2 regions of the Methylobacterium tardum genome follow, and region 1 is predicted to be linked to the other one. Evidence: predicted binding sites of a transcription regulator. Region 1 holds the regulator's gene; the other holds the start of a gene.
The links. The regulator PhoB, encoded in region 1, activates phosphate uptake and scavenging genes when phosphate is short. The targets are predictions, from matches to a motif close to TGTCATNNANCTGTCAT.

Region 1 (6,669 bases):
GGCGCTGGTGGTGGACGGCCGCTACACCTTGCAGGCGCCCGAGCAGGTCGACACCGGCCTGGTGACGGTCGTGCCGCTCGCCGAAACAACGGCCGAAGGCTGGATCGGCGCCAACCTCAAGCGCGATCAGGTGCTCGGCTACGATCCCTGGCTGCACACGCCCGACGGGCTCGCGCGGCTTGAGCGCGCGGTCACGAAGGCGGGCGGTACGGTGCGGGCCGTGCCGAACCTCGCCGACGCGGTCTGGGCCGGACGGCCGAAGCCGGCCGCCGGGCCGGTGGTCGTCCAGCCGGACGCGCTTGCAGGCGAGACGGCCGCCGACAAGCTCGCCCGGGTGCGCGCGGCCCTTGCGGAGGGCGGCTGCGATGCCCTCGTGATCTCCGACCCGCACAATCTCGCCTGGGTGTTCAACCTGCGCGGTTCGGATGTCGGGCATACGCCGCTCGCGCTCGGCTACGCGATCCTGCCGCGCGCGGGCGCGGCGCTGCTGTTCCTGGTCTCGCCGAACGTCGATCCGGCCCTGCGCGCGGCGCTGGCCCCGATCGCCGGGATTCTGCCCCGATCGGACCTCGATGACGGGCTGGCCTCCCTGGCCGGCGTGCGCGTCCGGCTGGACGCCGCGACCGGGGCGGTCGCCCTCAAGGAGAAGATCGAGGCGGCCGGCGGCACCGCCGATGTCGGCAAGGACCCAATCACCGCCATGAAGGCGGTCAAGAACGCCGCCGAGGTGGCGGGCGCGCGCGCCGCCCATATCCGCGACGGGGCGAGCGTCGTGCGCTTCCTGGCCTGGCTCGACGGGGCGGCCGCGTCCGGCGGCGTGACCGAGATCGCCGCGGTCGAGGCGCTGGAGGATTTCCGCTCCGCTGGCGGCGACCTGCGCGACGTCTCGTTCCCGACGATCTCGGGCTCCGGCCCGAACGGGGCGATCGTCCATTATCGGGTCACCCGCGCCAGCGACCGGACGGTCCGGCCCGGCGAGCTGTTCCTGATCGATTCCGGCGCGCAATACCCGGACGGCACCACCGACATAACCCGCACGGTCGCGGTGGGCGAGCCGAGCGCCGAGATGCGCGACCGCTTCACCCGGGTGCTCAAGGGCCATGTCGCCATCGCGCGCGCGGTCTTCCCGACCGGCACGACCGGCGCGCAGATCGACGCCTTCGCCCGGGCGCCGCTCTGGCAGGCGGGGCTCGATTTCGATCACGGCACCGGCCACGGGGTCGGCGCCTTCCTGTCGGTGCATGAGGGTCCGCAGCGCATCGCCAAGACCGGCACGGTGCCGCTGGAGGCCGGCATGATCCTGTCGAACGAGCCCGGCTACTACGCGAGCGGCGCCTACGGCATCCGGATCGAGAACCTCGTGCTGGTGGAGCCCCGTCCGATGTCCGGAGGCGAGCGGCCGATGCTCGGCTTCGAGACCCTGACGCTTGCCCCTTACGACCGGCGGCTGATCGAGCCGGCTCTCGCCGACCCGGGAGAGCGCGCCTGGATCGACGCCTATCATGCGCGGGTCCGCGAGACCCTGGCGCCCGGCCTCGACGCCGAGGCGTGCGCCTGGCTGGAGCGTGCCACTGCGCCGCTCCCGGCCTGACGTCGCGGCCTGCCGCCACAAGCGCCTTCCGTGCTAAGCGGTTCGGATACGGAATAGCCCGCGCCGGGCCGGACATCGCCGCGCGTGAAACCGCGCCGGCCCTGCGCGCGAAGGAACAGCATGATCCGTCGCCTCGCCTTCCTGATCCTGGCTCTGGCCGCAGGCCTCTCGGCCGCGGCGGCGCAGGGTCTGCAATCGAGCTTCCGCACGCCGCCGGACCTTGTGCGGTCGAGCCTGGTGGCCGAGCCTGTCGCGGTGGCGGGTGCGCAGCCGTTCACCCTCGCCGTGCGCATGGAGGTGAAGCCCGGCTGGCACGTCTACTGGCGCAATCCGGGCGATTCCGGCCTGCCGCCGGAGGTGACCTGGACCCTGCCGGCGGGGTTCAACGCCGGGGCGCTCCGGTGGCCGGCGCCGGAGCGCATCCCGATCGCCACGCTGATGAACTACGGCTACGAGGGCGAGGTCACGCTCCTAGTGCCGGTCACCCCGCCGCCGAGCCTCGATCCGGCCGACCCGGTGCAAATCCGGGCGAAGCTCACCTATCTCGTCTGCGAGACCGAGTGCGTGCCGGGCTCCGCCGACCTCGCGCTGACGCTGCCGGTGGCCGAGCCCCGGCCCGATCCGGACAACGCCGCCCTGTTCGCCCGCGCCCGGGCCGCCCTGCCCGTCCCGCCGCTCTGGCCGCTGCATCTCGCAAGTCAGGGCGACACGCTGCGGCTCGATTTCGCGGCAATGGGCCTCAAGCCGGATTCGGTCCGGAACGCCGCGTTCTTCCCCTATTCCGAGACGGCGATCGACAACGCCGCCGCGCAGGTGATGTCGGTCGATGAGACCGGCCTGCATCTCACCCTCGCCCGCAGCAGCCCGACCGAGCCGGCGCCCGCCGCGCTGCCGGGCGTGCTCACTCTCGAGGAGGTCACTGAGGCCGGTCCCCGCCGGCTCGCCTTCGCGTATGGCGACGAGCCGGTCCTGCCGACGGCGGCTCCGGCCATCACGCCGGAAGCGCCCGCGGCACGGGCGATCGCGCCCGATGTCGACGCGCTGACGCTCGCGACCGCGGCGGCCTTCGCGTTCCTCGGCGGCCTGATCCTCAACCTGATGCCGTGCGTCTTCCCGGTCCTGTCGATCAAGGTTCTCGGCCTGATCCGGCATGCCGGCGAGAGCCCCGGTCGCCTCCGCCTCCACGGCCTGGCCTACACCGCCGGCGTGCTGGCGAGCTTCCTGGGCCTCGCAGCGCTGCTGATCGCCCTGAAGGGCGGCGGGGCGGCGATCGGCTGGGGCTTTCAGCTGCAATCGCCGATCGTGGTGGCGGGGCTGGCCTATCTGCTGTTCGCGATGGGCCTCAGCCTGTCGGGGGTCGTCCATGTCGGCGGCCGGCTTGCCGGCCTCGGCGACGGCCTCGCCCGGCGCGCGGGCCTGAGCGGCTCGTTCTTCACGGGCGTGCTCGCGACGCTCGTGGCCACGCCCTGCACGGCGCCGTTTATGGGCTCGGCGGTGGGCTTCGCGCTGACCCAGAGCGCCGGCGTGGCGCTCGCGGTATTCGCGAGCCTCGGCCTCGGCCTCGCCCTGCCCTTCCTGGCGCTGACCCTCTGGCCGCCGGCCCTGCGGGCGCTGCCGCGGCCCGGCGCCTGGATGGAGGTCCTCAAGCAGATCCTGGCCTTCCCGGTCTACGCGACGGTGGCGTGGCTGGTCTGGGTGCTGGCGCAGCAGGTCGATCCGCGCGGGCTGCTGGCGGCGCTGATCGGGCTGGTTCTGGTCGGCTTCGCCGCCTGGGCCTGGGAGCGTGGACGCGCCGCCGCGCCCCGCACCGGTCGAATCGCCCAGGCCGCCGCAATCCTGGCGATCGTCACCGTCGCGGCGCTCGCCGTGACCCTCCCGCAGCAGCGCACGCTCCCGTCGGCGCAGGCTGCTGCCGACGGGATCGTGCCGTTCACGCAGGCGCGCCTCGACGCGCTGGTGAGCGCCCGCCGCCCGGTCTTCATCGATATGACGGCGGCGTGGTGCATCACCTGCGCGGTGAACGAGGCGACCTCGCTCAACACCAAGGCCGTGCGGGCGGCGATGGCGGAGCGCGGCGTGACCTACATGAAGGGCGATTGGACCAACCAGAATCCCGAGATCACCCGCCTGCTGGAGAAGTACGGGCGCAGCGGCGTACCGCTCTACCTGCTCTATGCCGGGACCGGGGAGCCCCAGGTGCTGCCGCAGATCCTGACTGAGGGAACGGTTCTGGCGGCGCTGGATGCGGTCCCGGCCTCGTCCGGCCGGAGTGCTGCGCTGGCCCGCTGAGCCTTTCTGGGATCCGAGCCCCTAATGCATCAACGCGCGGTCGCCGTCTTTGCGAGCGGAGCGAAGCAATCCAGCAGCGCCACGCCGACCGGCCGCGCGCCGCTCCGGTACACGTCGATGCGCGCGACGACAGTGCGCCGGACCGAAGTTCGTTTCGGAGAGCCCGTGCGGCCGCCTCACGCCTCCAGCGAGAAGGTCTCGCCGAAGGCGTAGCCCGAGCCGCGGACCGTGCGAATCGGATCGGCCTGGCGCGGGCCGTTCAGCGCCTTGCGCAGGCGCCCGACATGCACGTCCACGGTGCGCTCGCCGATGTAGACGTCATGGCCCCAGACCCCGTCGAGGAGCTGCTCGCGGGAGAAGACCCGGCCCGGGGCCAGCATCAGGAATTCCAGCAGCCGGAACTCGGTCGGGCCGAGATGCAGCTCCTCGCCGCCGCGGCGGACGCGGTGGCCGGTCCGGTCGAGTTCGAGATCGCCGGCGGCCAGCCGATCCGAGCTGTGGGCAGGCTTGGCCCGGCGCAGCAGCGCGCGGATCCGGGCCAGCAGCTCCGGCACGGAGAACGGCTTGACGATGTAGTCGTCGGCGCCCGTGCCGAGACCGCGGATCCGGTCGCCCTCCTCGCCGCGGGCAGTGAGCATGATCACCGGCAGCCGCTCGGTCTCCCGGCGCGCCCGGATCCGGCGGCAGAGCTCGATCCCCGAGAGGCCGGGCAGCATCCAGTCGAGCAGGACGAGATCGGGAATCCGCTCGGCCAGGAGCAGCTCCGCATCGTCGCCGCGGGCCGCCGAGTCGGCGAGGAAGCCCTCGGCCTCAAGGTTGTAGCGCAGCAGCGTGGTCAGCGCCTCCTCGTCCTCGACGATCAGGACTTGCATGCTCACGTTCGAAGACCCGTTCCCGAGGCGGCGCCACACGGCCTGCCGACACCCCGACGCGCATCGGAGCGGACTGCAGGCGGAGGGTGCGGGAGGCGCCGCTCAGCCTCAACCCGCACCCTCCGATTTTCCGACCGCGCCCCACAGGAGAGCGCGCAGGCCGGCGCGTGAAATCAGGCCGGCCCGCCTACGGAGCCTGCACCCCGTCCACGGTCGCGTAGTTCGACGCGTCGTTCTTCGGCCGGTCGCCCGCCAGCGTCTCGCCGGTGGCGAGGTAGTGGATCGTCTCGGCGATGTTGGTGGTGTGGTCGCCGATCCGCTCGACGTTCTTGGCGCAGAACAGCAGATGCGTGCAGAACGAGATGTTGCGCGGATCCTCCATCATGTAGGTCAGGAGTTCGCGGAACAGGGAATTGTACAGGGCGTCGATCTCGCCGTCGCGCTCCCAGACATCGTGGGCCGCCCGGACGTCGCGGCTCGCGTAGGCGTCGAGCACGTCCTTGAGCTGTCCCTCGGCGAGGTCGCTCATGTGGCGGACACCGAGCACGATCTTCTGGGCCGGCGCCTGGTCGGAGATCGCCACCACCCGCTTTGCGACGTTCTTGGCGAGGTCGCCGATCCGCTCGAGATCGCCTGAGACGCGAATGGCCGAGATGGTCTCGCGCAGGTCGATCGCCAGGGGCTGGCGCCGGGCGATCAGCAGGACCGCGCGCTCCTCGATATCCCGCTGCAGCGCGTCGAGCCGCTTGTCGGCGAGGATCACCGCCTGGGCGAGCGTGTCGTCCCGGCGCACGAGAGCGTCGGTCGCCTCCGCGGTCATCTTCTCGGCGACGCCGCCCATCTCCGAGATCGAGCGACGCAGGTTCTCCAGGTCGGTGTCGTAGGAGGTGACGATATGGCCGGGCATGGCGGATCCTTCGATGGGGTCCCGGGGACGGCCCTCCGGGAGGCTTGCGGGATCCGCCGGCGCGCTGGAGACGCGAGCGGCGGCCCCGAGACCGGAGCGGCCCGGCAGACTAGCCGAAGCGGCCGGTGATGTAGTCCTGCGTGCGGCGTTCCGTCGGGTTCATGAACATCCGGTTGGTCGGACCGAACTCGACGAGCTGTCCCAGATACATGAAGGCGGTGAACTGCGAGATGCGCGCCGCCTGCTGCATGTTGTGGGTGACGATCACGATGGTGAACTCGTCGCGCAGCTGCTCGATCAGCTCCTCGATGCGGCCCGTGGAGATCGGGTCGAGGGCCGAGGTCGGCTCGTCGAACAGGATCACCTCCGGCTTCTGCGCCACCGTCCGGGCGATGCACAGGCGCTGCTGCTGGCCACCCGAGAGGCCCGTGCCCGGCTGGCGGAGCTTGTCCTTCACCTCGTCCCAGAGGGCGGCCTTGCGCAGCGATTCCTCGATGCGGCCGTCGAGCTCGGACTTCGGCAGCTTCTCGTAGAGGCGCAGGCCGAAGGCCACGTTGTCGTAGATCGACATCGGGAACGGCGTCGGCTTCTGGAACACCATGCCGATGCGCGAGCGCAGCTCGTTCAGGTCGACCGAGGGGCTGAGGATGTTCTCGCCGTCGAGCAGGATCTCGCCCTCGGCCCGCTGCTCCGGATAGAGGCTGTAGATCCGGTTGAAGCAGCGCAGCAGGGTGGACTTGCCGCAGCCGGAGGGGCCGATCAGCGCCGTGACCTGCCGGTCGTGGAAGTCGAGGTTGACGTCCTTCAGGCCGTGGAAGCTGCCGTAGTAGAAGTTCAGGTCCTTCACGGCGATCCGCACGGGGCCGGCCTCGTCGGCGCGGTTGCGGTTGAGCTCGACCGTGGGGATCGCGGAGGCGGCGTTCATCGTCGTGTCCTCGAAAGGGGTCTCAGCGCGAGGTCTGCGGCTTGATCACGAGGCGCGCGATGATCGACAGCACCAGGATGGTCGC
Region 2 (6,669 bases), 1.6 Mb from region 1:
GAACACGTACGGGTAGCCCCAGCGATCGAGCAGCGCGCGGCCGCGCGGATCGAGGCGCTCCGGGCGGCGCTTCGCGCGCTCGGCCTCAGTGAGCGGCGCGCGGAACGGGTCGAGCGCCGCGACGCACTCGGCGGCCAGCAGCCCCAGGCCCGGCGGCGGGTCTTCCGGCACCAGGGCGAGGAACGCCCCGAGCGCGGCGACCGTCAGGGGCCCGACCGCCACCGGCGGGTGCGCGGCCGCGAGGTCGCGGGCGGCGGCGATGAGCCCGGCCTCGGTGGCACCCGCCGCGAGGCGCAGGGGCGCCTTGAGGGTGGCGTGGAATCCGTAAGTCCGGGCCCCTGCGGTGACGGTGGCGAGGACATTGAGGCCTTCTGGATGGGGAACCGGCTCTCCGGAAACGTTGTCGTAGCCGAGCACGCCCCGTCCGAAGGCTTCGAGGCGCGAGCCCGGGGCGGGCAGGCAGTACAGGGCGTAGCGGCGCGACACGTCTCGGCCTCCGGATTGTCGGGCGCCGTCAGGCCGTCGGCGCGTAGCTGCGCGCCTCGGCGGCCCGCCGCGGGCGCACGTCCATGGCGTTGCCGCGCCACACGATGGCGCTCTGGACCCAGGCGCCGAGCCAGATCGCCGGGATCAGGGCGTCGCGCACCGGGAAGGCCGCCAGCATGCGGGGCGAACGGTGCCAGCCCGCGCGGAGCGCAAGCCGGTGCTCGGCGCCATAGCACAGGGCGGCGAGGCCGGCAGCGCCGGCGAGGCCCGCGAGGCTGCCGGCCCAGAGCGCGACGAGGAGCGCCGGCAGCAGGACGCCGCTGCCGATCTCGGGCGCGAAGAACAGCGGGAAGGTCACGCGGCGCAGGCGCGCCCAGCGGAGCTGCCGGGACCAGACCTCCCGGAAGCCGCGCGGGCCCAACGGCTGCTCGAACGGGCTCGCCACGAGGTGGACGCGCTTGCCGGCCGCGCGCACCAGCTTGGTGGCGGCCGCGTCCTCGGCGATCTCGGCGGCGAGCGCCTGAAGGCCGCCCCGCTGGTCCAGGAACGGCTTGTGCCAGAGCATGCTCTTGCCCTGCGCGAAGCCAAGCCCGAAGGCCTCGGCGGCGTATTGCCAGCGCGCCTGCAGGGTGTTGAGGAAGGCGCATTCCACCTCGGCCATGAAGCTGCCCGGGCGCGCCCCGGCGGGGGTGGAGCAGACCAGGCCGGTCTCGGCGCGCCACGCCGCCTGGAGGCGCTGCAGGTAGTCCGGCGGCATGGCCACGTTGGAATCGGCCAGGACAACCCAGTCGTGGGCGGCGGCGCGCCAGCCGCGCAGGCAGTTGTTCAGCTTCGGGTTCTCGCTGATCCGCTCATCGCCGAGGATCAGGTGGGCGGGCACCTGTGGGTGGGCGGCGATCAGGCGCTCCACCATCGGCACGATCGGATCGCCCGGATCGGCCACGCAGAAGATCAGCTCGTAGGCCGGGTAATCGAGGCGGAAGCTCCGGATCAGCATCTCCTCGCTGTAGGACTCCAGCCCGTGAAGCGGGCGGATCACCGAGACGGGCGCGCCTGCCGGAAACCGCGACGGGCCGTGCACCTGCCCGAGGCGTCGACCCGCGATGGCGATGCTGCCGATCTGGACGAGGGCCAGGAGCGCGCCGAACGACAGGGCCGGCACCGTGGCGTCAATCATGCGGATCTCTCGTTCGCTCGTGCGCGGCCCGGTCGCTAGCGGCCCGATCGCGTCAGGCGTGTGACAGTCGCCTGACGGCGGGGCGACCGGTCGCCCGGCCCGGACGCGTCGTTCCTCGATCGGCGACCGGATCTTCGGCGGCGAAGACAGGCTAGGCGGAGACGCCCGCGTTCATCCGAATGTCCCGGCCGATCGGATACGGCCTCCACGACCGGTCACGGGCGCTGTGTCACCGGGCCGTCACGCGCGCATTTTAATCCCGGTTCACCACCAAAAATGATTTCGCGCGAGGCTGCATGTCCGATTCCGCCGTGATGCCGTCGGGCGCCGCGCGAGGCAGGCCCGAGGGCGGCCCGCGTCTCGATCACGGGATGCATCTGGGCGGCCTCGTCGCCTTCCTGCTCGTGCTGGTGGCGGGCCTCTCCTACGCCGTCGTGAGCCTGATCGCCGACATGAACGCGGTCGGCGAGGCGCCGCTGGCCTACGGCGCCTTCGCGCTGCTCGGGCTCGCGCTGCTGATCGCGCTCGGCTTCGAGTTCGTGAACGGCTTCCACGACACCGCCAACGCGGTCGCCACGGTGATCTACACGCACTCGCTGCCGCCGCTCGTGGCGGTGATCTGGTCGGGCTTCTTCAACTTCCTCGGGGTGATGCTCTCCTCCGGGGCGGTGGCCTACGCCATCGTCACCCTGCTGCCGGTGGAGCTGATCCTGAATGTCGGCTCCCATGCCGGATACGCGATGATCTTCGCGCTGCTGCTGGCCGCGATCATCTGGAATCTGGGGACCTGGGCCTTCGGCCTGCCGAACTCCTCGTCCCACGCGCTGATCGGCTCGGTGCTCGGCGTCGGCCTCGCCAACCAGCTGATGAACGGCGGCGACGGCACCTCCGGGGTCGACTGGACTCAGGCGCTCAACGTGTTCAAGGCGCTGCTGTTCTCGCCCGTCTGCGGCTTCGTGCTGGCGGCCCTGCTGCTGCTCGCGCTCAAGTTCGCCGTGCGCCGCAAGGACCTCTACGAGGCGCCGAAGGGCGATACGCCCCCGCCCCTGTGGATCCGCGGCCTGCTGATCCTGACCTGCACGCTGGTCTCCTTCTTCCACGGCGGCAATGACGGACAGAAGGGCATGGGCCTGATCATGCTGATCCTGATCGGCGCCGCCCCGACCGCCTACGCGCTGAACCGCACCATGGCGGACGACACGACCCCGGCCTTCGTGCAGAGCTCGACGGCGGCGAGCGAGGTCTTCTCCGCCCGCGCCCCCGGCGCACCGGTGCCGGATGCCGCCGCGGCGCGCCGGACGGTGACGGAGGCGTTGAAGACGAAGGCGCTCGACCGGCCGCCGGTCTATGCCGCGCTCGCGGCGCTCTCGAACGACATCGCCGCAAGCGTGAAGAATTACGGCGCGATCCGCACCGTGCCGGCCGCCCAGACGCAGAACCTGCGCAGCGACATGTACCTCGCCGCCGACGCGGTGCGGCTGCTGCCGGGCACCGGAGCCGACCTCTCCGAGGCCGACAAGGCGACGCTGAAACGCTATTCCGGCCTGCTCAACGACGGCACCCGCTACATCCCGGGCTGGGTGAAGGTCTGCGTCGCCCTCGCCCTCGGGCTCGGCACCATGGTCGGCTGGAAGCGCATCGTCGTGACGGTGGGCGAGAAGATCGGCAAGACCCATCTCACCTACGCCCAGGGCGCCTCGGCCGAGATCGTGGCCGCCGGCACGATCGGGCTCGCCGAGCTCTACGGCCTGCCGGTCTCGACCACGCATATCCTGTCGTCGGGCGTGGCCGGCACGATGGCCGCCAACGGCTCCGGGCTCCAGACGTCCACGGTGCGCAACATGGCGCTGGCCTGGATCCTGACCCTGCCGGCGGCGATCACGCTCGCGGCGCTCTTGTTCTTCCTCCTGCGCCACCTGTTCTGACGCGTGGCCGGGCCGGTGACCGCAGCCGCCCCGCGCAACGGAACGAACAGTCTCCGACCCAGCCTCCTGAGGTGCCCCCCGACTCCTCAGGAACTCGACATCGCCCGTACGAAGGCCAGGCAGGTCCGGCGCGCGGCCGGGTTCTCGATCGCCACGAAGGCGGAGACGAGGTCGGCCGCCTGCGCGATCGCCGCGTCCGGACGGTCCTCGTCCGGGAAGAAGGTCGTGACCGGGACGCCGAGCGTCCGGGCGACGCGCTCCAGGGCGTCCCGAGACCGCGCCGTGTCCGGACGCGGCTCCGGCGACCGGTCCGGAGCCTGCGAGAGGCCGGACGCCACGGCTCAGCCGGCCTTCTGTCCGAGCTGGATCGCCCGGGCAATCTCGGACCGCCTGGCGGCGTAGCCCGGGGCGACCATCGGGTAATCGGCCGGCAGGCCGTACTTGGCCCGGTAGCGCTCGGGCGTCAGGCCGTTCGCCGTCAGGTGGCGCTTCATCGTCTTGTACGAGCGGCCGTCGATGAAGCTGATCAGGCCATCGCGCTGGATCGAGGCCTCGACCTGCGCGGGCGTCAGCCCGGTCGAGTTTGCGCCCGAGCCGCTGCCCCGAAGGACCGAGATCGCTGAGTGGACTTGGTCGATGAGGCCGGGCAGGTCGGCCATTCCGACGGCATTGCGGGACACGTAGGCGGCAACGATCGTGCCGACCTTTTCCAGCATGAAGGAGGCGTGTGTTTCGTTCAGGTTGTTCATCTGCGTCATCGCTACTGTGGGCTGTGTCGGCTGCTCTCTGGAAGGTCAGATCGTAAGCGTCTGCACCGCATGAGTTCTGGCGGATGGGTGAGGCCGCGCCGGGTCTGAATTCCGTATGACCTCAAGTTATCAAACCACCATTTCTTGAGGATGCAGATAATATACAATATGAAACGGGAGCATCTTGTCCGGGAGCGCGATGTTTTTTGCCCGATCGCGCGAACGGGGGGCCAGACAAGGTAAACGATTGATGCAGCCACTGTTTTCGACCGTGGGGCTCCATCCGAGGAACAGTTTTCAGCGCTGGCAGGAGATCCTGCTCGAGCGCCAGATCCCCCTCAAGCAGACGCGCCTCAACCCCGGGTCGTTCGAGGGCCGGCTCGACGTCGCCGGGATCGGCCCGCTGCTGATGACCCGCATCACGCAAGGACCGATGCGCAGCGAGATCACGCCCGCGATCATCCGGCGCTTCGACAAGGGGGACACGCTCGTCGTGGTCTTCAAGCTCGCAGGTGTGGCGACCACGTCGCAGGACGACCGGTCCTGCCCACAACGGACGGGCGATCTGTTCGTGCTCGATCACCGCCCGGCCGTGCTGACGTCCGGCGCGGGCAGCCAATCCATGTTCCTGGAGCTGCCGCGCGCGCGCCTCGAAAGGCTCCTGGGACCGGCCCGGCTCTACACGGCCCTGACGATCGGCGGGCGCCTCGCCTCCACGATTCTTACCACGACCTTCTTCCACGAATTGATTCGCATCCGTGACCAGCTCGGTCCGGAGACTGTCGCGCGCATGACCGGGATCGGCGTGGACCTGATCGTGGCCAGCATCGCCGAGCGGATGGCCCAGGAGGTCCCTCGGCCCGTCCAGGGCTCGGTCGTAGTCCAGCGCGCCAAGGCCTATGTCGAGGTGCATCTCGGCGACCCCGCCCTCGACCCGCCGCAGCTCGCGGCCGCGGTCGGCGTGTCGCTGCGGCGGCTGCAGGAGCTGTTCCACGAGCGCGGCCGGCACGTCTCCGACTGGATCTGGGAACGCCGGCTGGCCGCCGCCGCCGAGCGGCTGACCGATCCGGCCTGTGCCCATCTGCCGATCGGCCTGCTGGCCTACGGCTGCGGTTTCGCCAGCCAGGCCCACTTCACCCGTCGCTTCAAGGAGCGCCACGGAACGACGCCGCGGGCCTACCGGCACGCAGCCCTCGTGGGCGCCCCGTGATCCACCGACCCGGGACGCCCGACGCGTTCCAGGTCAGGCCGAGCGGTCGCTCCGGCGCAGGCTCGCCGGCATGGCGAAGAGGGCGAGCCCGGCCGCGACGAGGCAGAGCATCCCGATGCCGTAGAGGGCCGGGGTCGTCGAGCCGGTGAGGTCTTTGACCCAGCCGACCATCACCGGGCTGACGATGCCGCCGAACTGGCCGAGCGTGTTGATTAGCGCGATCCCGCCCGCCGCGCCGACGCCGGTGACGAGCTTGGCCGGCAGAGTCCAGAAGGTCGGGATCGAGGCGACGATGCCGGCGCCGAGCAGGGCCAGGGCGCACATCAGCGGCACGATGTGCTTATCGAACAGGCCGGCGCCGAAGAAGCCGAGCGCCGCCGCGATCGCCAGCCCGGCGACGAATTTCGGTCGCTCGCCCGAGGCGTCGGACAGGCGCCCGATCACCACCATGCTGATCGCCCCGCAGATGTAGGGGATCGCCGTGAGGAAGCCCACCGAGGCCGCCTGCCCGCCGCTCGCGGTCTTGATCAGGTCCGGGCCCCAGAAATTCAGCCCGTAGGAGCCGATCTGCAGGAGGAAGTAGATCAGCCCGATCATCAGGAAGCCCGGCTGCCGGATCGCCCCGAGCAGCGAGTGATCGCCGATCTCGCGGTTGTGGTGGGCGATGCGGCCGGACAGGAGCGCCTTCTCGGGCTCGGTGAGCCAGCGCGCGTCGGAGATCCGGTCGTCGAGGCGCGTCAGCACGAGCAGGCCGAGCACGAGGCAGGGCAGGCCGCCGGCCAGGAACAGCCACTGCCAGCCGGCGAGGCCGCCGACGCCGTTGAGCCCGCCCAGGATCAGGCCCGCTACCGGCGCGCCGAAGATGCCCGAGAAGGCCGAGGCGACGAACATAAACGAGGTGATCCGGCCGCGATGCGAGGCCGGGAACCAGATGGTCAGGTAGTAGAGGATGCCCGGCGCGAAGCCCGCCTCCATGGCGCCGATCAGGAAGCGCAGGGCGTAGAAGTGCCACTCGCTGCGGATGAAGATCATCAGCGCGGTGGCGACGCCCCAGGAGATCATGATCCGGGCGATCCAGCGCCGCGCCCCGACCCGGTAGAGGAACAGGTTCGAGGGCACCTC

Region 2: M6G65_RS27915 (inorganic phosphate transporter) is a predicted target of PhoB. The motif match lies at 1,891-1,907, and genes of this name have one in related genera.

Annotation. Positions count from the first base shown of each region.
Region 1 covers NZ_CP097484.1:498,323-504,991, reverse strand. The annotation lists gene M6G65_RS02375 (aminopeptidase P family protein) at 1-1,591, shown strand, start outside; gene M6G65_RS02370 (protein-disulfide reductase DsbD family protein) at 1,712-3,880, shown strand; gene phoB (phosphate regulon transcriptional regulator PhoB) at 4,057-4,752, opposite strand; gene phoU (phosphate signaling complex protein PhoU) at 4,940-5,659, opposite strand; gene pstB (phosphate ABC transporter ATP-binding protein PstB) at 5,769-6,584, opposite strand; gene pstA (phosphate ABC transporter permease PstA) at 6,607-6,669, opposite strand, start outside.
Region 2 covers NZ_CP097484.1:5,839,970-5,846,638, reverse strand. The annotation lists gene M6G65_RS27925 (DUF1045 domain-containing protein) at 1-486, opposite strand, end outside; gene M6G65_RS27920 (ceramide glucosyltransferase) at 515-1,663, opposite strand; gene M6G65_RS27915 (inorganic phosphate transporter) at 1,960-3,588, shown strand; gene M6G65_RS27910 (hypothetical protein) at 3,675-3,926, opposite strand; gene M6G65_RS27905 (Ros/MucR family transcriptional regulator) at 3,930-4,337, opposite strand; gene M6G65_RS27900 (helix-turn-helix domain-containing protein) at 4,588-5,547, shown strand; gene M6G65_RS27895 (MFS transporter) at 5,581-6,669, opposite strand, start outside.